DNA from 3 places in the Buttiauxella ferragutiae genome. Region 3 is predicted to be linked to each of the others. Evidence: predicted binding sites of a transcription regulator. Region 3 holds the regulator's gene; each other region holds the start of a gene.
What was found. Region 3 encodes sigma-54, which starts transcription at its own class of promoters, with help from an activator protein. Its sites were predicted from a motif close to GTTGGCACANNTTTCGCTNT; they were not measured.

Region 1 (7,867 bases), 290 kb from region 3:
CAAAGGTCAGCGGCAGCAGGCACAAAGTCTGGATTTGGTTGCCCCACATTTCAAACAGCATGCGCTCATACGGCGCGAGTTGGTCACCGTGATGCAGATTCAAAAGCAGCATTTCACCGCTTTTGAATACGCGTTCGGAAAGCGTACCCGCCAGTGCCACATCGCTCTGGTCGTGGATAGACGACTGCTCTTTCACGAAATGCGTGGAGTAGACGGTCAGGCGGTCTTTGCGGTTGCCGCGCAAAACGATGCTGATGGAATCTATCGAGAAATAGTGATGAATTTCGTTGGCGATTTCGCTGATCAGTTCATCGAGATCGAGCTTCGACAAGACCGCGTTGGTCACCGCTACCAGGATTCGGTAGTCATCACGTTCGCGGCACAGTTGTTGGTAATCGTGGCTGGAATCGAGCCGCGACTGGATTTGTTCTGCCACCAGCCCAACCACTTGCGCCAGCGTATGCAGGCGATTAAGTTCTTTGTCGGTCCAGGGGGCGTCGTTATTACGAATAAACTCGCAGCCGCCAAAGATTTTACCTTCAGCCGCCAGAGGCAGCAGGCAATAGCGACTAAATGGCGCATACAGCTCAAGGTTCATCACCTGCGGCCAGGTGTCGTTAAATTCTTCTTCGGTACAAATCAGCGCTTCCGGGCGCGACAGTACACGCCGCACGGGCCCATTAGCCAGCACCATTTCATCTTCGTAATGCAGTTCTTTGCCGTGTATATCCAGGCCATAAAAGGCCACACGCTGATGCAACGGATGGTAAAGCAGAATATTCACTCTGTCCGCCAGTGCGCCCTGCTTTGCCATTTGTGTCAGGCAGTGGGCAAGCGCCGGGAGATCAGGTTGCTGCAACAGGGTGCGCGTTATATCAAATAAACCCTGTTGCCCGAGATCGCTCATCGGTGTGTATGGCATTTTGCTTATCCAATTGGTAGTGCGGAGGCGGTGGATGACGCTGGCGCTTATCCACCCTACGAAATCAAACGCCGGCGATTTGTATTATGAAACCGCTCAAGTGTAGCCAGGACGGCACTCGGCGTTCCTGGCTTAGGTCAACAAATCCGTGGTAGCGGCTCTGAATGTGGCAAATCGAGTGTCCGTTTTACGCCATAAAGACCGGCGACTCGCACGCCTTTGCGCTCGACGACATCACCAATAATAGCCGCGTCCTGGCCTAATGGGTGCGCTCGTAACGCAGCCAGCACCGCGTCGGCAGATTCACGTTGTACCGCAATGACCAGTTTGCCTTCATTAGCAAAATTCAACGCATCAAGGCCAAGTAATTCACACACACCACGTACCGCAGGGTTCAGAGGTAACTGGCTTTCGGTGATTTCCATGCCGCACCCGCTTGAGGCAGCAAACTCATGCAGCACCGCATTTACGCCACCGCGCGTCGCATCACGCAGCGCTTTCACACCCGCAATATTCAACAAGGGCGCGATTAACGGAGTCAACACCGCGCAGTCACTCATCAACGCACCTTCTAAACCCAACGATTCCCGCAAGTTAAGGATAGTCGCTCCGTGGTCGCCCAATGTTCCGCTAACGATTAACACATCGCCTGCGCTAATGTGTTGTGCGCCCCAGCTTAGCCCGGCAGGAATGGCACCGATGCCCGCAGTGTTAATAAACAGCTTGTCTGCCGCGCCGCGCTGCACGACTTTGGTGTCACCAGTTACTACTGCGATACCCGCCGCTTTGGCGGTTGCCGCCATACTGGTGACCACGCGTTCCAGGGTTTCAATCGGCAAACCTTCTTCAAGGATAAACCCGCACGATAACCAGCGCGGGGTCGCGCCGCTGACGGCAACGTCATTCGCGGTTCCGCAAATGGCTAACTTGCCGATATCACCGCCGGGGAAAAACAATGGGTCGATAACGTAGCTGTCGGTCGAAAAGGCTAAGCGGTCGCCGCTGGCGGTTAACTCAGCGAGCGGTAATCGCGCCTGGTCTTCTTGTTCTGCCAGCCATGGGTTATCAAACGCCTGCATAAACAAGTCGGCGATCAACTTTTGCATTGCCTGTCCGCCACTGCCATGGGCTAATTCGATTGTTTTCATGATTTTTACCTGTGTCGGATGGCTATGTCGGATGGCGCTAACGCTTATCCGACCTACATTGGACTCGTTTTTGTAGGTTGGATAAGCGTTAGCGTCATCCAACGAAAAGAATTTATGCTTCGCACTCCTGACCGCGATACTGATACCACGCGGCACATGCGCCTTCGGATGACACCATCAACGCGCCAAAGGCATTTTGCGGGTTACAGGTTTTGCCAAACATTGGGCACTGGTGCGGTTTGCAACGCCCGGTGAGCACATCACCACAACGGGCGAGCGGGTCGTCGTAAACCTGCTGCGGTGCGGGTTTGAAATGGTCTTCGGCATCAAACTGGCGATAACCTTCTGTCAGTTGAACACCAGAATCACTGATAGTGCCAAGCCCGCGCCATTCGGCATCACCGCGCACAGTAAATACTTCGGCAATCGCCTGCTGCGCAAGGTTATTACCCGCATCCGGCACCACACGTTTGTATTGGTTTTCCACTTTGCTGTGCTGATGGATTTTCTGCTCCACCAGCATCACCACGCCTTGCAGCAAGTCGAGCGGTTCAAAACCGGCAACCACCAGCGGGCGATGATGTTGAGTGGCAATAAAGTCATAGGCTTCTGTGCCTATGACCATGCTGACATGGCCTGGTGCCAGGAAAGCATCAATGCCGTTGTCGGGCTGATCCAGCAGACTGCGCAGTGTAGGAATCAGCGTTATATGCTGGCAGAAAAAGTAAAAATTGTTGATGCCCTGCGTTTTGGCTTGTTGCAGGGTGATAGCCGTGGTCGGCATGGTGGTTTCAAAACCGAGGCCGAAGAACACCACTTTACGCTCCGGGTTCTGGCTCGCCATCGCCAGGGCGTCCATTGGCGAATACACCACGCGCACATCTGCACCACGAGCTTTGGCCTGCATCAGTGAGCCATTTTTGCCCGGCACGCGCATAGCGTCGCCAAAGGTACAAAAAATCACTTCGGGATGGCTGGCGATTTCGATACATGCGTCAATACGGCCCATCGGTAACACGCAAACCGGGCAACCCGGCCCGTGGATAAACTCAATGTTTTCCGGCAGCAGTTGATCGAGGCCAAACTTAAAGATGGCGTGAGTATGCCCACCGCACACTTCCATAATGCGCAGCGGGCGTTGTGCGGTGTAGGCCAGCTTAGGCGCACGCTCACGCAGTACGTCTATCAACTGCATGACTTTTTCTGGCGCGCGGTATTCATCAACAAAATGCATCATCCGCGTTCTTCCCCAAACAACAGGCCGCCGACATCGGGTTCCACTTCAAACATGTTTTGCAGCGCATCGAGCGTGTCACGAGCTTCGGCTTCATCAATAATCGCCATCGCAAAACCGACATGCACCAGCACCCACTGGCCGATTTGGGCGTCGCCCACCAGCATCAGGTTGACATCACGCTTGATGCCGCAGACGTCGACTTTGGCGCTGCCATCCGGCAAGCGTTCGACGATTTGACCCGGAATGCCTATGCACATCGCTGTGTCTCCAGCCAGTTCAGCCATTCGTCCATACCTTCACCGCTCGTTGCAGAAACCAGCAGGATTTCAATATTCGGGTTCACCTGGCGAGCGTAGTCGAGGCACTTCTCAACATCGAACTGCAAATATGGCAACAGGTCGATTTTGTTGAGTAGCATTAATGAAGAGGCGGCAAACATATGCGGGTATTTCAGCGGTTTGTCTTCGCCTTCGGTCACCGAAAGCACCGCTACTTTATGGCGCTCACCCAAATCAAAACTCGCCGGACACACCAGGTTGCCGACGTTTTCGATAAACAGAATGCCGTTGCGCTCAAGCGGCAGGCGTTGCATGGCGTCGCGGATCATCTGCGCATCAAGGTGGCAGCCTTTACCGGTGTTCACCTGAATCGCTGGCGTGCCGGTGGCGCGAATGCGTTCGGCATCGTTTACGGTTTGCTGGTCGCCTTCAATCACCGCGCAAGGTACACGGCCAATCAGGCGTTTCAGGCTTTCCGTCAACAGTGTTGTTTTACCGGAGCCGGGGCTGGAAACCAGGTTCAGCACCAGTTGCTGCTGTTTCGCGAACTGTTCGCGGTTATAGATGGCGAGCTGGTTATTTTTATCCAGCACGTTGAGTTCGATTTCCAGCATCCGGCGTTGAGTCATGCCTGGCGCGTGAGTGCCTGCGGCACCATGGCCATAATGCAGGTCGCCTTGTTCATCGGCGGAGGGGGCAAATTTAACTCCAGTGATTGGCGTTAAAGCCCGTGCGGCTGGCGCGAAAGGTGCGCTACGGAATCCAGAATGCGGGTTGCGCTCGTCGCCTTCTATATACAGGTTGCCTTCAGCGCAACCACAAGTACTACACATGATTCGTCTCCTCTACTTCCAGACGCTTAATCTGCACGCCATCATCGGCAACGATGCGTAAATTGCTGCCCTCGCACAACGGACAACGCCGGACTAGCTGGGTTAACAAGGTGATGTGCTGCTGGCAGTCATAGCACCAGCATTCCGCTTCTTGCTGATGGATATGAAGCTGGCAACCTTCAGCGAGGGTGTCGCGGCACACCAGTTCGAAACAGAACTCCAGCGCGCTTTGTTCAACGCAGGAGAAAGCACCCACTTCCAGCCAGACGGCGGTGACACGTGTCGCGCCGTGTTGGCGGGCTTGAGCTTCGATGAGTTCCAGTGCGCGTTGGCAGAGAGTGATTTCGTGCATGTTGCCTCCGGGGTATCTGGGGGGAGGTAATGCAAGGATGATGCCAGGGTTTATATCCATTTCTCTGACAGACCGAATTTATTCCGTTCACTGAAAGTTTACCGATCCCTGAACTTACCGAAACGGTGAACGTCAAAAGCCGAACCGGTTTTGACCTTGAGTCCCGGTATAAATTGCCCCAGCGTTACCCATAAGTCAGGGCTGAGCTGCCGGGAGCAGCGAAAGAGAGCGATCGCCGGGAGCGAGTCGCGAACGACCCTGAACGTTGGGGATAAGCTGGGGTTTACCGCGCAGCGGCAATTTAATCACCGGGCGCCGGGGTTGCCAGGGGGCTGGCGTGAGCCACCTGGCACGTTCACCGTTCGCAGATATATGAAGGACCTGAGATCTCCCGGGTGAACGGAACACCACCTTACTCAGCATAAACAATGCTGACATTCCCCCGTCAAACATGTCGAAATGACATGTCAATCCTGTGGTTACTCACTCGCAATTAATACAAAAATCAATAATTTCAAAAAGATACAATGTTGGCACGAAACGTGCTCTGTAGACGCAACAGCAAAAACAGAGTGATTTAATAATGAACATTTGGGAACTGAGCGAAAAAGCCGAATACATTGCCGACAAGCACCAACGCTTGCTCACGCAGTGGCAACATTACTGCAATAGCTTGATTCAGGGCATCACCCTTTCTAAGGCCAAACTGCATCACGCCGTGGGATGCAACCCTGATGATTCACTGCGCTTCTTCTTATTTGACCATTTCGTCATTCACGTCCGCCTGGCAGAAGGCTTCAACAGCCACACCATCGAGTACTACGTCGAGAAGCGTAACGGCGAAGACAGAGTGTTGATTGCTAAAGCAATCCTTGATGACGAAGGCCGTATCGATAGCACCATCAGCAACCGTAGTCGCGACGATGTGCTCGAGCATTACCTCGAAAAAATCCATCCGGTATACGAAAGCCTGTACAGCGCAGTTCACAGCGACACGCCTGTGTCGATGGGCCAACTGCAACAAAGCTCTCAGGCTTGATAGTCATGCGGGGTGTCGAAAACTGTCGAAACGGCAGCCGTCGGCACTATTTCGTCAAAAATGATGAAAATGATGAAAATGATGAATCGCTTTATAATCGCCGACTCCAAACTCTGCATGGGTTGCCATACCTGCGAGGCGGCTTGCTCTGAAACGCACCGCCTGCACGGCCTGCAATCCATGCCACGCCTGAAAGTGATGCGTGACGCGAATGATTCCGCGCCGCAAATGTGCCATCACTGTGAAGATGCGCCTTGTGCTGGCGTCTGTCCGGTAAATGCCATTAAACGCGTTGATGGCGCAGTACAGCTTAATGAAAGCCTGTGCGTCAGTTGCAAACTGTGCGCTATCGCCTGCCCATTCGGTTCTATCGAATTCTCCGGCAGTCGCCCAATTCATATCCCGGCTAATGCCAACAGCCCGAAAGCGCCTCCTGCACCGCCAGCCCCTGCGCGTGTCAGCACGCTTATCGACTGGGTGCCGGGCATCCGCGCTATCGCCGTGAAATGCGACTTGTGCAGTTTCGACGAAGATGGCCCGGCGTGCGTGCGCACCTGCCCAACTAAAGCGCTGCGCGTGGTTGATAACAACGACATTGCCAAATCAAGCAAACGCAAACGTGAATTGACCCTGAGCACCACGCTTGGCGATCTCACCCTGTTTACCCAGCCTGAGGTAAAAAAATGAGTGCATTTATCCTGATTCATTGGGCACTAATGGGATTTGTGCTAAGCGCAGTGCTGGCAGGAATCACGGCATTTAATAAACCGCTGAGCGGTTTTATCGCCGGGATTGGCGGAGCTATCAGTTCGGTGCTGGTGCTGATTGCCGGTTTCGATGCCTTAACCGGTTTTAGCGGTATGGCACAAGTCTGGCAACTGCATTTACAGCTCAACGCCTTTAACGGCATCTGGCTGGTGACGTTGGGTCTGCCAGGTCTGTTTATCTCGCTGTTTAATATCGACTGGCATCGCCATCAGGCAGTCAAAGCCAATGGCTTGCTGGTGAACCTGGTGATGGCTGCGGCGGTTGCGGCACTGGTGGCTGATAACCTCGGCATGTTAGTGGTGCTGGCAGAAATCGTCGCACTCAGCGGCTACTTCCTGACGGGCTGCCAGAAATCCGGGCAGCTGTGGTTTGCGCTGGGCCGCCTCGGCACCGTGCTACTAGCCATCGCGTGTTGGATGCTGTGGGAACAGTACGGCACGCTGAGCTACGTCGAACTGCATTTGTTGACCAATGGCGCGCCAATCAGCTCCGTCGTCTGGTTGCTGGGTCTGGTTGGTTTTGGCCTACTGGCAGGCATTATCCCGCTGCACGGCTGGGTGCCTCAGGCACACGCCAATGCGTCTGCTCCTGCTGCGGCGCTGTTTTCTGCAGTGGTGCTGAAAATTGGTTTGTTCGGCATTATGAGTTTCTCACTGATCAGCAACGTGATTCCGCTGTGGTGGGGCATTCTGGTGGTGATTCTGGGGATGATTACAGCGTTTATCGGCGGCCTGTACGCGCTGATGGAACACAATATCAACCGCCTGCTGGCTTACCACTCGCTGGAAAACATCGGCATTATTCTGCTCGGCCTCGGCGTTGGCCTGATGGGTCTGGCGCTGAACGAATCCACGCTGGTTGCGCTGGGCATGATTGGTGGCTTGTATCACCTGTTCAACCATAGCGTATTCAAAACCACGTTGTTCCTCGGCGCTGGCGCAGTCTGGTTCCGCACTGGCCATCGCGACATCGAAAAACTGGGCGGGATTGGCAAGCGTATGCCGCTGATTTCCATCGCCATGCTGATTGGCCTGATGGCGATGGCTGCTCTGCCTCCGCTCAACGGTTTTGCTGGCGAATGGGTGATTTACCAGTCGTTCTTCCACCTCGGCACCTTGCCGCTGTTTATCGCTCGCTTCTTAGGCCCGTTGCTGGCTGTAGGCCTGGCGATTACTGGCGCGCTGGCAGTGATGTGTATGGCGAAAGTTTATGGCGTTACCTTCCTGGGCGCACCGCGCACACCGGAAGCTGAAAACGCCACATCTGCACCGTTCTTGATGAACCTGAGTG
Region 2 (7,867 bases), 1.7 Mb from region 3:
GGGCGCCACGCAGCAGGAAATTGAACATGTTGCCAGGCTTGCCAGCGTTCATGACGATATTCTGCGTTTACCACAAGGTTACGAAACTGAAGTCGGTGAGCGTGGCGTGATGCTATCCGGCGGCCAGAAACAGCGTATTTCTATCGCTCGTGCATTATTGCTTGATGCAGAAATCTTGATCCTCGACGACGCGCTTTCTGCCGTTGACGGGCGTACCGAGCACCAAATCCTGCATAACCTGCGCCAGTGGGGCGAAAACCGCACCGTTATTATTAGCGCGCACCGTCTGTCGGCTTTGACCGAAGCCAGTGAAATCCTCGTGATGCAGCACGGGCATGTTGCCCAACGCGGCAATCACGATGTGCTGGTAGGGAAGTCTGGTTGGTATCGCGACATGTATCGTTATCAACAACTGGAAGCGGCGCTGGATGATGCGCCAGAAACGACGGTAGACGAGGAACCTGCCAATGCGTAAATCCATACAGCAATGGCCAACCATCAAACGCCTGCTGGCATATGGCTCACCGTGGCGTAAACCGCTCGCAGGGGCGGTAGTGATGTTGTGGATTGCGGCGGCTGCCGAAGTCAGCGGCCCGATTTTAGTGAGTTATTTTATTGATAACATGGTGTCTGAGCATCGCATGCCGATTGCGGCGGCAGCGGGGCTAGGAACAGCCTACCTGTTGCTGTCAATTTCGGCGGCGACGCTGCATTACTGGCAGGCTTTATTATTTAACCAGGCCGCTGTTGGCGTAGTACAAAAGCTGCGTACTGACGTGATGGATGCCGCATTGCGCCAGCCACTGAGTACCTTTGATACCCAGCCGGTTGGGCAATTAATTTCCCGTGTTACCAACGACACCGAAGTCATTCGCGATCTCTACGTGACGGTCGTTGCGACAGTATTGCGCAGTGCCGCACTGATTGGCGCGATGCTGGTGGCGATGTTCAGCCTCGACTGGCGCATGGCGTCGGTGGCGGTCTGCATCTTCCCGGCGGTGATCATCGTGATGTTTATCTACCAGCGTTACAGCACACCGATTGTGCGCCGGGTGCGTAGCTATCTGGCGGATATCAACGATGGCTTTAACGAAGTGATTAACGGGATGAGCGTCATCCAGCAGTTCCGCCAACAGGCAAGATTTGGCGAGCGGATGGGGGCGGCGAGCCGTTCGCACTATTTAGCGCGGATGCAAACCTTGCGCCTCGATGGTTTTTTATTACGACCGTTGTTGAGCCTGTTTTCCGCAATGGTGCTGTGCGGCTTGCTGATGCTGTTCGGTTTCACCTCAGTTGGCACCATTGAAGTTGGCGTGTTATACGCGTTTATCAACTATTTGGGGCGTCTTAACGAGCCGCTGATTGAACTCACCACGCAACAATCGATGCTGCAACAGGCAGTGGTGGCAGGTGAACGCGTGTTCGAATTAATGGACGGTAAGCGCCAGGATTACGGCAACGATACTCGCCCGCTGGAAAGCGGCCATATCGAGGTGGATAACGTCTCTTTCGCCTATCGCGGTGACCGTCTGGTATTGCAGGATATTCACCTTGATGTCCCGGCGCGTAGTTTTGTGGCGCTGGTGGGACATACCGGAAGTGGGAAAAGTACCCTCGCAAACTTGTTGATGGGCTATTACCCGCTGACCAACGGTGAAATTCGTCTTGATGGCCGCCCTCTGGATACGCTGAGCCATAGTGTGCTGCGCCAGGGTGTAGCGATGGTGCAACAAGATCCGGTGGTACTGGCGGACTCTTTCTTTGCTAACGTCACGCTAGGGCGCGACATCAGCGAAGCGGCGGTCTGGCAAGCGCTGGAAACGGTGCAACTGGCAGAACTGGCTCGCACCATGAGTGATGGCATCTACACGCGGTTGGGCGAGCAGGGCAATAACTTGTCTGTTGGTCAGAAGCAATTACTGGCTCTGGCACGCGTGCTGGTGGATGCACCGCAGATTTTGATCCTCGATGAAGCAACAGCAAATATCGACTCCGGCACCGAGCAGGCCATTCAACATGCGCTGGCCGCGGTGCGTGAGCACACCACGCTGGTGGTGATTGCTCACCGTTTATCGACCATTACCGATGCCGATACCATTCTGGTGTTGCACCGTGGGCAGGCTGTTGAACGTGGTACGCACAGTGAATTGCTGGCAGCACAGGGCCGTTACTGGCAGATGTACCAGCTGCAACTGGCAGGTGAAGAATTAGCCGCGGCAACTCGCGAAGAGCCTGCCACCGCTTGATGCACCAAAAGCACGCATAAATCCAATGGGCATCTCCATTGGTGCAGAAGCGAAACGCACCATGCACTGAAATGGTGCGTTTTTATTACCTAAGAACTTTCTTAATCCCAGTCATCGTTATTCCTTCCCCATCAACCCTTATTCGGCGCGGCTTAACGCGCTGAAAAAACCTGTGTTTCATTTTTGGCATGGCCTTTGCTTTATGTAATCAGTGTTGCAAGGGCAATTACCCAATTCTGACTGGAGGGGATCTATGAAGCTGGTTACCGTGGTGATCAAACCGTTCAAACTCGAAGATGTACGCGAAGCGCTGTCTTCAATCGGTATTCAAGGGCTGACTGTTACCGAGGTTAAAGGCTTTGGCCGCCAGAAAGGTCACGCAGAGTTGTACCGCGGTGCTGAGTACAGCGTCAATTTCCTGCCTAAAGTGAAAATTGATGTGGCAATTGCCGATGATCAACTTGATGAAGTGATTGATGTCATTAGCAAAGCTGCCTACACCGGCAAGATTGGCGATGGCAAAATTTTTGTTGCTGAACTGCAACGCGTCATCCGCATTCGTACCGGCGAAGCCGACGAAGCTGCACTGTAATCGTCTTGCCACTCGTGAAAGGGATGGAAAAAATGAAGAAATTAGCCTCTATCTTAGGCGTTGTAGCCCTGGCACTTGCGCCATCAATCGCGCTTGCGGCACCCGCTGTGGCCGATAAAGCAGACAACGCCTTTATGATGATTAGCACCGCATTGGTGCTGTTTATGACAATACCTGGGCTGGCGCTGTTTTACGGTGGCCTGATTCGCTCCAAAAACGTGCTGTCGATGCTGACTCAGATAACGGTCACGTTTGCGCTGGTTTGTGTGCTGTGGGTGGTTTATGGCTATACCCTGGCCTTTGGCTCCGGTGGCAGCTTCTTTGGTAACTTCGACTGGGTATTGCTGAAGAATATTCAGCTCACCGCGTTGATGGGCTCTTTCTACCAATATATTCATGTGGCGTTCCAGGGTTCCTTCGCCTGTATCACCGTGGGCCTAATTGTTGGCGCGCTGGCTGAACGTATTCGCTTCTCAGCGGTGCTGATTTTCGTCGTGATTTGGCTGACGCTCTCTTATGTGCCGATTGCCCATATGGTGTGGGGTGGTGGCTTACTGGCAACACACGGTGCAATGGACTTCGCGGGTGGTACTGTCGTCCATATCAATGCCGCGGTTGCGGGCCTGGTAGGTGCTTACCTGATTGGCAAACGTGTTGGCTACGGTAAAGAAGCGTTCAAACCGCACAACTTACCGATGGTGTTTACCGGTACTGCGATCCTCTACTTCGGCTGGTTTGGCTTCAACGCCGGTTCGGCAAGTGCTGCAAACGAAATCGCCGCTCTGGCCTTTGTGAATACGGTTGTTGCAACTGCCGCTGCCGTCCTCGGCTGGGTATTTGGTGAGTGGGCATTGCGTGGCAAACCTTCTCTGCTGGGCGCGTGTTCCGGTGCCATTGCAGGTCTGGTCGGTATCACTCCAGCGTGTGGTTATGTTGGCGTCGGCGGTGCACTGATTATCGGTATCGTAGCGGGTCTGGCCGGTTTGTGGGGTGTGACGCTGCTGAAAAAATGGCTGCGTGTCGATGACCCTTGTGATGTGTTCGGTGTCCACGGCGTGTGCGGTATCGTAGGTTGCATCATGACCGGTATCTTTGCCGCAACTTCACTGGGTGGTGTGGGCTATGCACAAGGCGTGACCATGGGCCATCAAATCCTGGTGCAACTGGAAAGTATCGGTGTGACGATTGTCTGGTCTGCGGTAGTCGCGTTCATTGGCTTCAAAGTGGCTGACCTGACAGTTGGTCTGCGTGTACCAGAAGAACATGAGCGTGAAGGCCTGGATGTGAACAGCCACGGCGAGAATGCTTACAACGCATAAATGATTTCCCCCTCACCCTGGCCCTCTCCCCAGGGAGAGGGGATAACCGGTGTTTTCTCTGACTTTCTCCCTCTCCTCAGAGAGAGGGGATAACCGATGTTTTCTCTGACTTTCTCCCTCTCCTCAGAGAGAGGGGATAACCGGTGTTTTCTCTGACCTTCTCCCTCTCCTGGGGGAGAGGGTCGGGGTGAGGGCGAGCCAATCTTAACCTCGCTTACGCATAACCCCCTCTTGCACCGTAGACGCCACCAGCACGCCATCGCGTGAATAGAATTCGCCTCTAACAAAACCGCGCGCACTAGAAGCCGAAGTACTCTCAACGCTGTAGAGCAGCCAGTCATTCATATCGAACGGGCGGTGGAACCACATCGAATGATCGATTGTCGCCACCTGCATGCCCGGCTCCAGGAAACCGACGCCGTGAGGCTGAAGGGCGACGGGCAGGAAGTTAAAATCAGAGGCGTAACCCAGCAAGTACTGATGGACGTGTAACTCGGTTGGCATTTTCCCGTTGGCACGCATCCACACCTGGCGTACCGGCTCATCGACATGCCCTTGCATCGGGTTGTGGAACACTACCGGGCGGATCTCCAGCGGTTTTTCACAGAGAAACTTCTCTTTCAGGCTCTGAGGCAGCAGCTTTTCAAACGCCATGGCGATTTCTGTTTCTGACTTCAGGTTTTCCGGCGCAGGGGCTCCAGGCATAGCTTTTTGATGTTCAAAACCGGGTTCTGGCGCCTGGAAAGAGGCGGTCATATAGAAAATGGGTTTGCCATTTTGAATCGCCGCCACGCGACGAGCTCTGAAACTATTGCCATCACGCAGGGTTTCGACGTCATAAACAATCGGCTTTTGGCTATCGCCGGGACGCAGAAAATAACTGTGGAATGAATGCACCAGACGTTCAGCTGGCACGGTTTCTTTGGCGGCATACAACGCCTGGCCAACAACTTGCCCACCGAATACCTGACGTAAACCTAAGTCCTCGCTCTGGCCACGAAAAATACCTTCTTCAATCTTTTCCAGATTGAGTAATGCCAACAAATTGCTGAGCGCCTGACTCATAAAAGGTCCTCAATGGAATTAACAAAAATCGCGCAATTGGCCTGATTATAACAGGTTTCCTGTAATCGCCACTCAGTGGCCCGACCTGACGAAATGTCTTAGTTTTCAGAAAAAGTCAGAAGTTTGTGCCACACTTAGCATGATAAGTATATTTAACCACTCATTACTCGTGGGCCTGAAGCCTGCTGGTGCGTTGATAAAAGGAGAACAAATCAATGAAACTTGTGCACACGTTAAGTGGTTTAGCCATGGCAGTTGCGTTGACGGGATGCGCGCATAACAAAAGTGCTGACATCCCAACGCCAGCCCCAGCTGCGACGACTTCGTCAGCGGCGGCATTAGCACAATCTGATATTCAACAGCCGAATGTATCGGGGACAGTCTGGATTCGTCAGCGTATTGCGCTTCCGCCGGATGCGGTGCTAACGGTGACATTGTCTGACGCATCTTTGGCAGATGCTCCGTCAAGAGTGCTGTCGCAAAGAGCGGTCCGTACTGAAGGGAAGCAATCACCTTTCAGTTTTGTGTTGCCGTTTAACCCAGCGGATATTCAGCCTAACGCTCGCATCATCTTGAGTGCGGCGATCACCGTAAACAATCAGCTGATGTTTATCACCGATACCATTCAGCCGGTCATTAACAACGGTGGGACCAAAGCAGACCTGACCCTGGTGCCCGTTCAGCAAACGGCGGTTCCAGTCCAGGATAACGGTGGTGCGGTATCGACCGTTCCTGCGCCAACGCAGTACTGATACTAAGCACATAAGCGCCTCTGCGGAGGCGCTTGACGCTGATATCGTAGGTCGGATAAGCGCAGCGTCATCCGACACAACTGGCTAATCCCCTCACGGAGGCGCTAATTAATAATTCCAGCGATAACGTTCCATCTCAATTTTCCCGTCCCCAGACACCATAATCCCTTCTGATAGCAAAGCTTGCCGCTGGCGCTGTAGATCCGGGCCGGTCAGCGAAATCGTGCCATGACGATTCACGACGCGATGCCACGGTAATTTACTGCCTTCAGGTAAGCGCTTGAGAACACCTCCGACTTGTCGTGCGGCACGCGGTGAACCCGCCAGGCGCGCCACATCGCCATATGTGGTGACGCAACCTTCAGGAATAGCGGCAATAATCTGATAAACACGCTGCGGGAATGAATCGTTGTTATCCATAGCAAACTCCAAATCAGGATGCCGGTAAGGATAATCGTCGTGTACTAAACTAGAAAGAAAAACTGGGGGTGCGCAAGAAAGCAACACCTGACCGCTCCTTGCTTGCAATTGCCGGGGGCAACATGGATAATGCGCCAGCGCGTTAGGTAACTAGCGCTCTCAATGGGGGCCCTGTTGGTTCTCCCGCAACACTAATTTGTGAATTCGGTCAGGTCCGGAAGGAAGCAGCCGCAGCAGATGACGTGTGTGCCGGGATGTAGCTGGCAGGGCCCCCACCCAATTCTGGGGTCTGCTAAACCACCGTTCTTCTTAGATATTCACTACCTGTTTGCGCAACACTCTCCCAAATCGGTTTTAATCGTTCCAGCGCGATGCGCATTTCCGTGGTTTCTAACGTAAACGGCATTCTTAAATAGCGTTCAAATGCGCCATCAATGCCAAAACGTGGCCCTGCGCCAATGCGGATGCCTTGCGATTCTGCACTTGCGGCAAACACCGTCGCCAATGGTTTTGGCAACTCAATCCACCACGATAATCCCCCTTGTGGCACCACGGTCAGTTTCCAGTCGGGAAACAGTTCTTTAATGGCTGCACCGCAGGCATCTCTGCGCTGGCGTAAAATTTCACGGCGTTGGGGTAAAAAGTTTTCAGCGTCGTTAAACAGGTTAATCGCGGCAAGTTGCTCAAGGATTGGCGAGCCTAAATCCAGCGAATCGCGGATTTGTATCAGCGAAGCAATGATGCGTGTACTGGCGCGTATCCAGCCGAGGCGCAAACCACCCCAGAAGCTTTTTCCGGCGGAACCTAGCGTAATCACCCGGTCGGCATCATCAAAAGCGGCCAGTGGTGGCGGTGGTGGGGCGTCGTACCACAGGTCGGCCATGGTTTCATCGACCACTATTGTGGTGCGTGTTCGGGCGGCAATATCAGCGATGGTTGCACGAGTTGTGGCATCCATACAGCAGCCGACAGGATTATGAAAATCGGCCAGCAAGTAGGCCAGCCGTGGCGAAGTTTGTGCAATGGTGGCTGCCATTCCTTCAGTGTCCCAACCTTGTTGTGTCAGGCTAACGGGAACAGCACGGCATGACGCTCCTTTAATGGCGGCGAGTGCCATCGGGTAAGTAGGCTGGTCGATGACCACGCGGTCGCCAGGGCCGGTTAACAAACGTAAGATCAAGCCAAAACCACTCAGCGCACCGTTGACGATCATAATCTGATCGGCGTCAGTTGGCAGCCCGCGGGCGGCATAGCGTTGCGCGATAATCTCACGCAGTTCAGGCAAACCCTGCTGGTTATAACCGGTCGTCGCTAAATGTTCTGGCAAGGCAATCAGTGCCTGAGCATAGGCCTGATGAATTTCTGGCCCGGCAGTGAGTGCTGCAGTGGAAAGATCTAATGTGGTCGCCCGGCCAGGAAGAGGAGAGACGGTTTGCCGCCCTTCCGGCAGCATGGTGACAGAACCTGAACCTT
Region 3 (7,867 bases):
TCGCCATGTATTATCAGGTGAAAGACAGTCATGGCGGTAAACCGGCTACCGGTACGGGAATTGGCTTGGCGGTATCGCGCCGTCTGGCGAAGAGTATGGGTGGTGATATTACCGTTAGCAGCAAGCCCGGTGAAGGTTCGTTGTTTACCCTGACCGTGCAGGCACCGCGTGTTGCGGATGAAGTTGAAGATACCCTTGAAGACGATGAAATGCCGCTGCCGGCATTGCACGTCTTATTGGTTGAAGATATTGAACTCAACGTGATTGTTGCGCGTTCCGTGCTTGAGAAGCTCGGCAATAGCGTCGATGTCGCGATGACCGGTAAAGAAGCGCTAGAAAAATTCACCCCAGGGGAATATGACCTGGTGCTGTTGGACATCCAGTTACCTGATATGACGGGGCTGGATATTTCCCGGCAACTGACCACGCATTATGCGCGTGAAGATTTACCACCGCTGGTGGCATTGACTGCTAACGTATTGAAAGATAAAAAAGAGTACCTGGATGCTGGCATGGATGATGTGCTGAGCAAACCCCTCTCTGTTCCGGCGTTAATGGCGATGATCCAAAAATTCTGGGACAACCAACAGTCAGAGTCTAAGAAGGAGTCTCAAGTGCCTCAAGTTAATAGTGAAAAGCAGCAAGCATTGCTCGATATTCCAATGCTTGAGCAGTATATGGACCTCGTCGGACCAAAACTGATTACTGATGGGCTGGCGATGTTTGAAAAAATGATGCCGGGCTATCTGAGTGTACTGGACTCCAATATGACTGCTCGCGACCAGAAAGGGGTCGTGGAAGAAGGTCATAAGATTAAAGGAGCCGCGGGGTCTGTTGGGCTACGTCACTTGCAGCAAGTTGCTCAGCAAATTCAATCGCCGGACTTACCTGCATGGTCAGAAAACGTCGGTGAGTGGATTGAAGAGTTGAAACAAGAATGGCAACACGATGTTGATGTTCTGAAAGCCTGGGTGGCAAACGCTCCCAAAAAATGACCCCGGATAAACCGGGGTGCGCGAATTCTGCGCCAACACCAGGGAAAAGTCAGGTTGCGCCGTTGAGTTATAAGTCTTTATCCAAATGGCGCAGCCGATAATCTTGTGTGCTGCTCAGGCATTAAGATAGCAAATCTTAAATAGTTTGTTACATGAAACAGTAAAATGTGTGAAGCATAGCGATCAAATCATCATAACTGATGATGAAATTTGCATGATGAAAAGGAATGGCTGAATGAAGAAGATTGGTGTGGTGCTCAGTGGGTGTGGGGTCTACGACGGAAGTGAGATTCAGGAAGCTGTGATTACCCTGCTGGCTATCGCTCGGTCAGGTGCTGAAGCGGTATGTTTTGCACCCGATAAACCTCAAGCAGATGTTATTAATCACCTGACTAATAATAAGTCTATTGAGCATCGTAATGTGCTGGCTGAAGCGGCGCGAATTACTCGTGGTGCGGTAGCGCCATTAGCGCAGGCCGATGCCAGTCAACTGGATGCGCTTATTGTGCCAGGCGGTTTTGGCGCGGCGAAAAACTTATGTAATTTTGCAAGCCATGGGAGCGACTGCCAGATTGATAGCGATCTACGCCGTCTGGCTCGTGATTGCCATGCCCAGGGTAAACCACTCGGCTTTATTTGTATTGCCCCAGTGATGTTACCAAAAATTCTTGATGTGCCGGTGCGTTTGACTATCGGTACAGATATCGACACGGCAGAAGTCGTTGAAGAAATGGGGGCCGAACATGTTCCGTGCCCGGTTGACGATATTGTGGTTGATGAAGAACACAAAGTGGTGACCACGCCTGCTTATATGCTGGCGACCCGTATCGATGAAGCCGCAATGGGTATCGAAAAGCTGGTGGCCCGTGTCGTGGATATGACTGCATGAAGAAAGGGCGTATCGCGCTCTTGAGCTTTTTCAAGCGCTGGCTGTTGCGTGGTCTACTGGCACTGGCGGGAATTTGGCTGGCCGGGATAATCCTGTTTAGTTTTATGCCGGTGCCGTTTTCAGCAGTGATGGTCGAGCGGCAGTTTAGTGCCTGGTTCAGCGGTGATTTTAGTTATGTTGCGCACTCGGATTGGGTGAGCATGGACGAGATCTCGCCGTGGATGGGGCTGGCGGTGATTGCGGCAGAAGACCAGAAATTCCCTGATCACTGGGGGTTTGATGTAACGGCAATTGAGAAAGCTATTGCACATAATGAGCGAAATGAAAATCGCGTTCGTGGTGCATCCACACTCTCTCAGCAAACGGCGAAAAACCTATTCCTGTGGGATGGTCGTAGTTATCTGCGCAAAGGCCTGGAAGCGGGATTGACCCTTGGCATGGAAGTGGTCTGGACTAAACGCCGCATCCTGGCGGTTTACCTGAATATCGCGGAGTTTGGTGATGGGGTTTTTGGTGTGGAAGCCGCCTCGCAGCGCTATTTCCATAAACCTGCCAGCCGCCTTACGGCATCAGAAGCAGCACTTCTCGCAGCCGTTCTCCCTAATCCCATTCGCTTTAAAGCGAATGCTCCTTCCGGTTATGTACACCAGCGTCAGCAATGGATTTTGCGCCAGATGCGCCAGCTAGGTGGCGAATCGTTTATGGCGCAGCATGAGTTGAAGTGAGTTAATTAGTCTTCGTCAAAACCGGCATTGAATAGCGCGATAACGGCGTTCAATGCCTGTTCTTCTTCGGGGCCAGTGACTTCAATTTCAATGTGACCCCCTTTAGCAGAATCCAGCATCAGCAATGCAATGACGCTATTGGCTTCAGCTTCCGTGCCAGCCTCGTTGCGCAGCATCACTTCGGCGTCAAAGCTTTGTACCAGTTCGAACAGCTTCATCGCTGGGCGTGCGTGCATGCCCAGTTTGTTGGTTATCTCAACGGTCTGTTTTACGGTCATGTTTTACGTTTTTCCAGCGTGCGGTGACGGGATTGCACGTTCTTGCCGCGTGAACGGAAATAATCTGCCAACTGTTCAGCGATATAAACTGAACGGTGTTTACCGCCGGTACAGCCAATCGCCACAGTTAGATAGCTGCGGTTATTGGTTTCCAGCATAGGTAACCATAGCTCAAGATAGCTACGCGTCTGGTAGATAAAATTGTGGACTTCGGTATGACGGTCGAGGAACGCAGCAACAGGTCTGTCCAGACCGGTCATCGGGCGCAGCTTCGGGTCCCAGTGCGGGTTTGGCAGGAAGCGCACATCGAACACGTAATCCGCATCAATCGGAATACCATGTTTAAAGCCAAAGGACTCGAACACCATTGTCAGCTCACGTTCACGTTTACCAAGCAAACGGGTACGCAGCATTTCCGCGAGCTCATGCACCGACATCTCAGAGGTGTCGATGATCAGATCGGCTCTGGATTTCAATGGCTCCAGCAAGTCACTTTCTTCATCTATCGCACTTTCCAGCGAGAGATTTTTACTGGAAAGCGGGTGCAAGCGGCGCGTGTCACTATAACGACGAATCAGCGTGTTGCGATCGGCATCAAGGAACAACAATTGTGGTGAGAATGAGTCAGGCAGATTGGTCATTGCCTGTTCAAAGATCTCCGGATTTTCCGGCATGTTACGCACGTCGATGCTGACTGCCGCAGAAATTTGGCGTTCTGCGAGGGTTTTAGCAAGATCAGGTAATAGCACCACTGGTAGGTTATCTACACAGTAGAATCCCATATCTTCTAGTGCACGCAAGGCTACAGACTTCCCTGAACCAGAGCGGCCGCTGACAATCATCAGCACCATGTTTTCACTCCCCCAACTTTTCTTGCTGCGGCATACCCGTGACCGCAGCCAGATTATTCACTTTCACTACCTTGTTCTGTTTCGGTAATGATCTGATAAAGCTCTTCATCGCTCTGTGCAGAACGCAGGCGGCGGCAAATCGTTTTGTCAGCCAGACGTTTTGCTACCAGAGACAAAGTATGTAAGTGCGTTTTTGTTTGATCCGCAGGAACAAGCAGCGCAAACATCAGGTCAACCGGTTGGTTATCGATGGCGTCAAAAGCGATAGGGGTTTCCAGTTTAATAAACACCCCAACGGCACGAGTCGTATCTTCTTCCAGTTTCCCATGGGGAATGGCGATGCCATTTCCGATACCGGTACTGCCCATGCGTTCGCGCGTCAATACAGCCTCAAATACCACTTGTGGTGGCAGGCCGAGCTGTTTTGCTGCCAGTTCACTGATGATTTCCAGTGCACGCTTTTTACTCTGGCAATGTACGTTGGTACGGGTACATTCCTTGTTCAGGACTTGACTAAGTTGTAGAGCAGAATCGTTGTTCATCATAAGTTCACCTAAGCACCCTGTTATGCTAACGGCCCGCTACTCCACGCAACGAGCCGTCTTTACCCTTCATACTTCAAGTTGCATATGCGTTGGCTTCCTCGCTCACCCCAGTCACTTACCAGAGTAAGCTCATGGGGATTCACTGTGTAGCCGCCTTTCTGCAACTCGAATTATTTTGGGTAACTGCTTAAACAGTTGCCCGGATTATCAGTGTTGTTTTAGTTTATCTTTATGTTTGGTTAACTGGCGAGCCAGTTTATCAATCAGACCGTCAATCGCCGCATACATATCCTGCCCTTCCGCGCTGGCATGAATTTCACCACCATTTACATGAAGCGTTGAATCGGCAATATGCGTGACTTTTTCCACTTTTAACACAATATAGACTTGGTTAATTCTATCGAAGTACTGCTCCAGTTTGGCAAACTTCGTACTCACAAATTCGCGCAGTGCGTCAGTGATTTCGACGTTATGTCCTGTAATGTTGAGCTGCATAGTGTCTTCCTTATCGGTTAAGTCAAACCAACTGTTTACGCTGATTTGACGGTGGTATGGATAAAGACTCTCGGTACTTCGCAACAGTGCGGCGTGCCACCATGATCCCCTGATCCGATAGCATAGTCGTTAACTTGCTATCACTCAGTGGTTTCGCAGGGTTTTCCGCAGCAATTAATTTCTTCACCAATGCACGAATTGCCGTCGAGGAGGCTTCACCTCCACCTTCGGTATTAACGTGGCTTGAGAAGAAATACTTCAATTCAAAAATGCCGCGTGGGCTATGTAAATATTTTTGCGTGGTCACTCGGGAAATGGTCGATTCATGCATTTCTACGACCTGAGCGATATCAGCAAGCACCATCGGTTTCATGTGCTCTTCGCCGTGTTCAAAAAAGCCTTGTTGCTGTTCAACGATACAGCGACTGACGCGCAGCAGCGTGTCGTTCCGGCTTTCCAGGCTCTTAATCAGCCACTTTGCTTCTTGCAGATTACTGCGAATAAATTGCGAGTCGCTGTCATTGCGGGCACTGGTGCCCATTGCAGCGTACTGCTGGTTTATTTTCAGGCGAGGGAGGCTGTCGGCATTGAGTTCTACAGTCCAGTGACCTTGCGTTTTTTTCACCAGAACATCCGGTATGACATATTCCGGTTCACCGGTCTGAATGGATTGCCCTGGGCGTGGGTCAAGAGACTGAATCAGGCACATTGCCTCTTTCAGCACCTCTTCTTTCAGACGGGTGACGCGCATCAGGCTGCGGAAGTCATGGTTAGCGAGCAGATCCAGGTGATCGCTGACAATCAAGCTGGCTTCGGTTAACCATGGCGTTTCGCGAGCGAACTGTGAAAGCTGTATGAGCAGGCAATCGCGTAGATCACGTGCGGCAACACCCACAGGATCGAAGCGTTGAACGCGTTTGAGTACGGCTTCCACTTCGTCGAGGGTGATTTCGTCATCACCCATGCTTTCCAGAATTTCTTCCAGAGAAACTGTGAGATAACCCATTTCGTCAACGGCATCGACAATAGAGGTCGCAATTGCTGTGTCAGTATCTGAAAACGGGGTGAGATCAACCTGCCACATCAGATAATCCTGAAGAGACTGGGTCGTTTCCCCCTGATAAACCGGCAATTCGTCGTCGATATAATCGCTTCCGGTTCCTGATGGAGTGCCTGCGGTGTAGATTTCGTCCCAACTGGTATCCAGCGGTAACTCGTCAGGCATTTCTTTTTGCTCAAGCGCCTCACGGGTATCTAACGCTTCGTTTTCACGTACTTCCTGAGTTTCAACTTCTTCATGCAGATCGGTTTGCTCAAGCAGTGGGTTACTTTCCAGTGCTTGCTGAAGTTCTTGCTGTAGCTCTAACGTCGAAAGTTGCAACAGACGAATTGCCTGCTGTAACTGGGGAGTCATAGCAAGTTGTTGGCTAAGCCGTAATTGCAAACCTTGCTTCATATTCAGAGCGAGCTTCCTCAGGTTATACTCGTCATACTTCGAGCTGCAGGGGTGTTGACTGCACTCCTTCACCCCAGTCACTTACTCAAGTAAGCTCCTGGGATGAACTCCCTTGTCGCCTACCTGCAACTCGAATTATTTTGAGTATAAATATTATAATTTTTACTACCCTATCAGAGTCTGAACTCTTCGCCCAGATACACGCGCTTAACATGCTCGTCTTCCAGGATTTCGGCTGGAGTGCCATGGGCGATTAAATGGCCCTGGCTTACGATGTAGGCACGTTCACAAACAGCCAGCGTTTCGCGTACGTTATGGTCAGTAATCAACACCCCGAGCCCACTGTCGCGCAGATGCTCAATGATTCGCTTGATGTCGATGACGGAGATTGGGTCAACACCAGCAAAAGGTTCATCCAGAAGAATAAATTTTGGATTTGCGGCTAATGCTCGGGCAATTTCGACACGACGACGCTCGCCACCAGACAATGACTGCCCGAGGTTATTACGCAAATGTTCGATGTGGAATTCTTCCATCAGCTCATTAGCGCGGTCATCACGCTGCTCAACAGAAAGATCGTCACGGATTTGCAGCACAGCCATTAAGTTATCGAACACACTTAAACGGCGGAAAATAGACGCTTCTTGCGGTAAGTAGCCGATACCTCGACGAGCACGAGCATGAAGTGGCAGAAGGCTGATGTCTTCATCATCAATAATAATGTTGCCGGCGTCACGCGGCACAATGCCAACCACCATGTAAAAGGTGGTGGTTTTCCCGGCACCGTTTGGGCCAAGTAACCCGACAATTTCACCCGACTTAACAGCCAGGCTGACATCTTCAACGACGCGGCGGCCTTTGTAGGCTTTGGCGAGATTTTTTGCAATTAAAGTAGCCATAACGAATTAGTTACTCTTTTTCTGCGCAGGGGCTGGTGCCGGAGCCTGGCCGTCTTTTTTCTGCAGTTGAGAAGGGACCAGAACGGTGGTGACACGTTTACCTTTTTCGCTAAAGGCCTGCATCTTCTGTTCTTTCACCAGATAAGTAATTTTGTCGCCTTTGATATTGCTGTCGACCTGCTCGAGATAAGCATTACCGGTCAGAACTACAAAGTCGTTTTGCAACTCATAGTGCATGGTCGCTGAGTGGCCGCTAACGGGTTTACCGCTATCTTGCATCTGATAGAACGTGGCTGGATTACCATAACCATCAATGACTTCTTTGCCTTCTTCGCCGCCAGGACGAGTCACAACCACTTTGTCGGCGTTAATTTTGATACTGCCTTGTGTCACGATCACATTGCCAGTGAAGGTGACGACGTTGCCCTGCATATCCAGCGACTGTTGGTCAGATTCAATGTGAATCGGCTGATCGGTATCACCGGTCAACGCAAATGCCGAAAAACTAGCGGCTAAAAGCGTACTGGTTAGTACTAAATTACGGCTGAGTTTGTTTATTTTGGATTTCATAGGATGTTCTAACCTTTTCAATCAGCTCGGCATTTTTGCTGCGTAAATTTCCACGCATTTTGAGGCCGGTGGAGTTAAAGCTGGTTCCATACAAGGTTACCTGGTCATCAGAGGCAACATCCTGAGTGACTAAATTAACCTGCGCATTGTCCGTGGTAATTTTG

Region 1: hycA (formate hydrogenlyase regulator HycA) is a predicted target of sigma-54. The motif match lies at 5,300-5,319, and genes of this name have one in related genera.
Region 2: glnK (P-II family nitrogen regulator) is a predicted target of sigma-54. The motif match lies at 2,429-2,448, and genes of this name have one in related genera.

Annotation. Positions count from the first base shown of each region.
Region 1 covers NZ_CP093332.1:216,255-224,121, reverse strand. The annotation lists gene flhA (formate hydrogenlyase transcriptional activator FlhA) at 1-922, opposite strand, end outside; gene hypE (hydrogenase expression/formation protein HypE) at 1,060-2,070, opposite strand; gene hypD (hydrogenase formation protein HypD) at 2,183-3,304, opposite strand; gene MNO13_RS00950 (HypC/HybG/HupF family hydrogenase formation chaperone) at 3,304-3,564, opposite strand; gene hypB (hydrogenase nickel incorporation protein HypB) at 3,555-4,418, opposite strand; gene hypA (hydrogenase maturation nickel metallochaperone HypA) at 4,411-4,770, opposite strand; gene hycA (formate hydrogenlyase regulator HycA) at 5,354-5,809, shown strand; gene MNO13_RS00930 (4Fe-4S dicluster domain-containing protein) at 5,891-6,496, shown strand; gene hycC (formate hydrogenlyase subunit 3) at 6,493-7,867, shown strand, end outside.
Region 2 covers NZ_CP093332.1:4,103,823-4,111,689, reverse strand. The annotation lists gene MNO13_RS18945 (SmdA family multidrug ABC transporter permease/ATP-binding protein) at 1-475, shown strand, start outside; gene MNO13_RS18940 (SmdB family multidrug efflux ABC transporter permease/ATP-binding protein) at 468-2,246, shown strand; gene glnK (P-II family nitrogen regulator) at 2,500-2,838, shown strand; gene amtB (ammonium transporter AmtB) at 2,871-4,157, shown strand; gene tesB (acyl-CoA thioesterase II) at 4,362-5,222, opposite strand; gene MNO13_RS18920 (YbaY family lipoprotein) at 5,438-5,974, shown strand; gene MNO13_RS18915 (MGMT family protein) at 6,083-6,394, opposite strand; RNA gene ffs (signal recognition particle sRNA small type) at 6,567-6,663, shown strand; gene yczR (MocR-like transcription factor YczR) at 6,687-7,867, opposite strand, start outside.
Region 3 covers NZ_CP093332.1:502,559-510,425, forward strand. The annotation lists gene arcB (aerobic respiration two-component sensor histidine kinase ArcB) at 1-995, shown strand, start outside; gene elbB (isoprenoid biosynthesis glyoxalase ElbB) at 1,231-1,884, shown strand; gene mtgA (monofunctional biosynthetic peptidoglycan transglycosylase) at 1,881-2,609, shown strand; gene npr (PTS phosphocarrier protein NPr) at 2,615-2,887, opposite strand; gene rapZ (RNase adapter RapZ) at 2,884-3,738, opposite strand; gene ptsN (PTS IIA-like nitrogen regulatory protein PtsN) at 3,792-4,283, opposite strand; gene hpf (ribosome hibernation promoting factor) at 4,491-4,778, opposite strand; gene rpoN (RNA polymerase factor sigma-54) at 4,801-6,234, opposite strand; gene lptB (LPS export ABC transporter ATP-binding protein) at 6,408-7,133, opposite strand; gene lptA (lipopolysaccharide ABC transporter substrate-binding protein LptA) at 7,140-7,703, opposite strand; gene lptC (LPS export ABC transporter periplasmic protein LptC) at 7,672-7,867, opposite strand, start outside.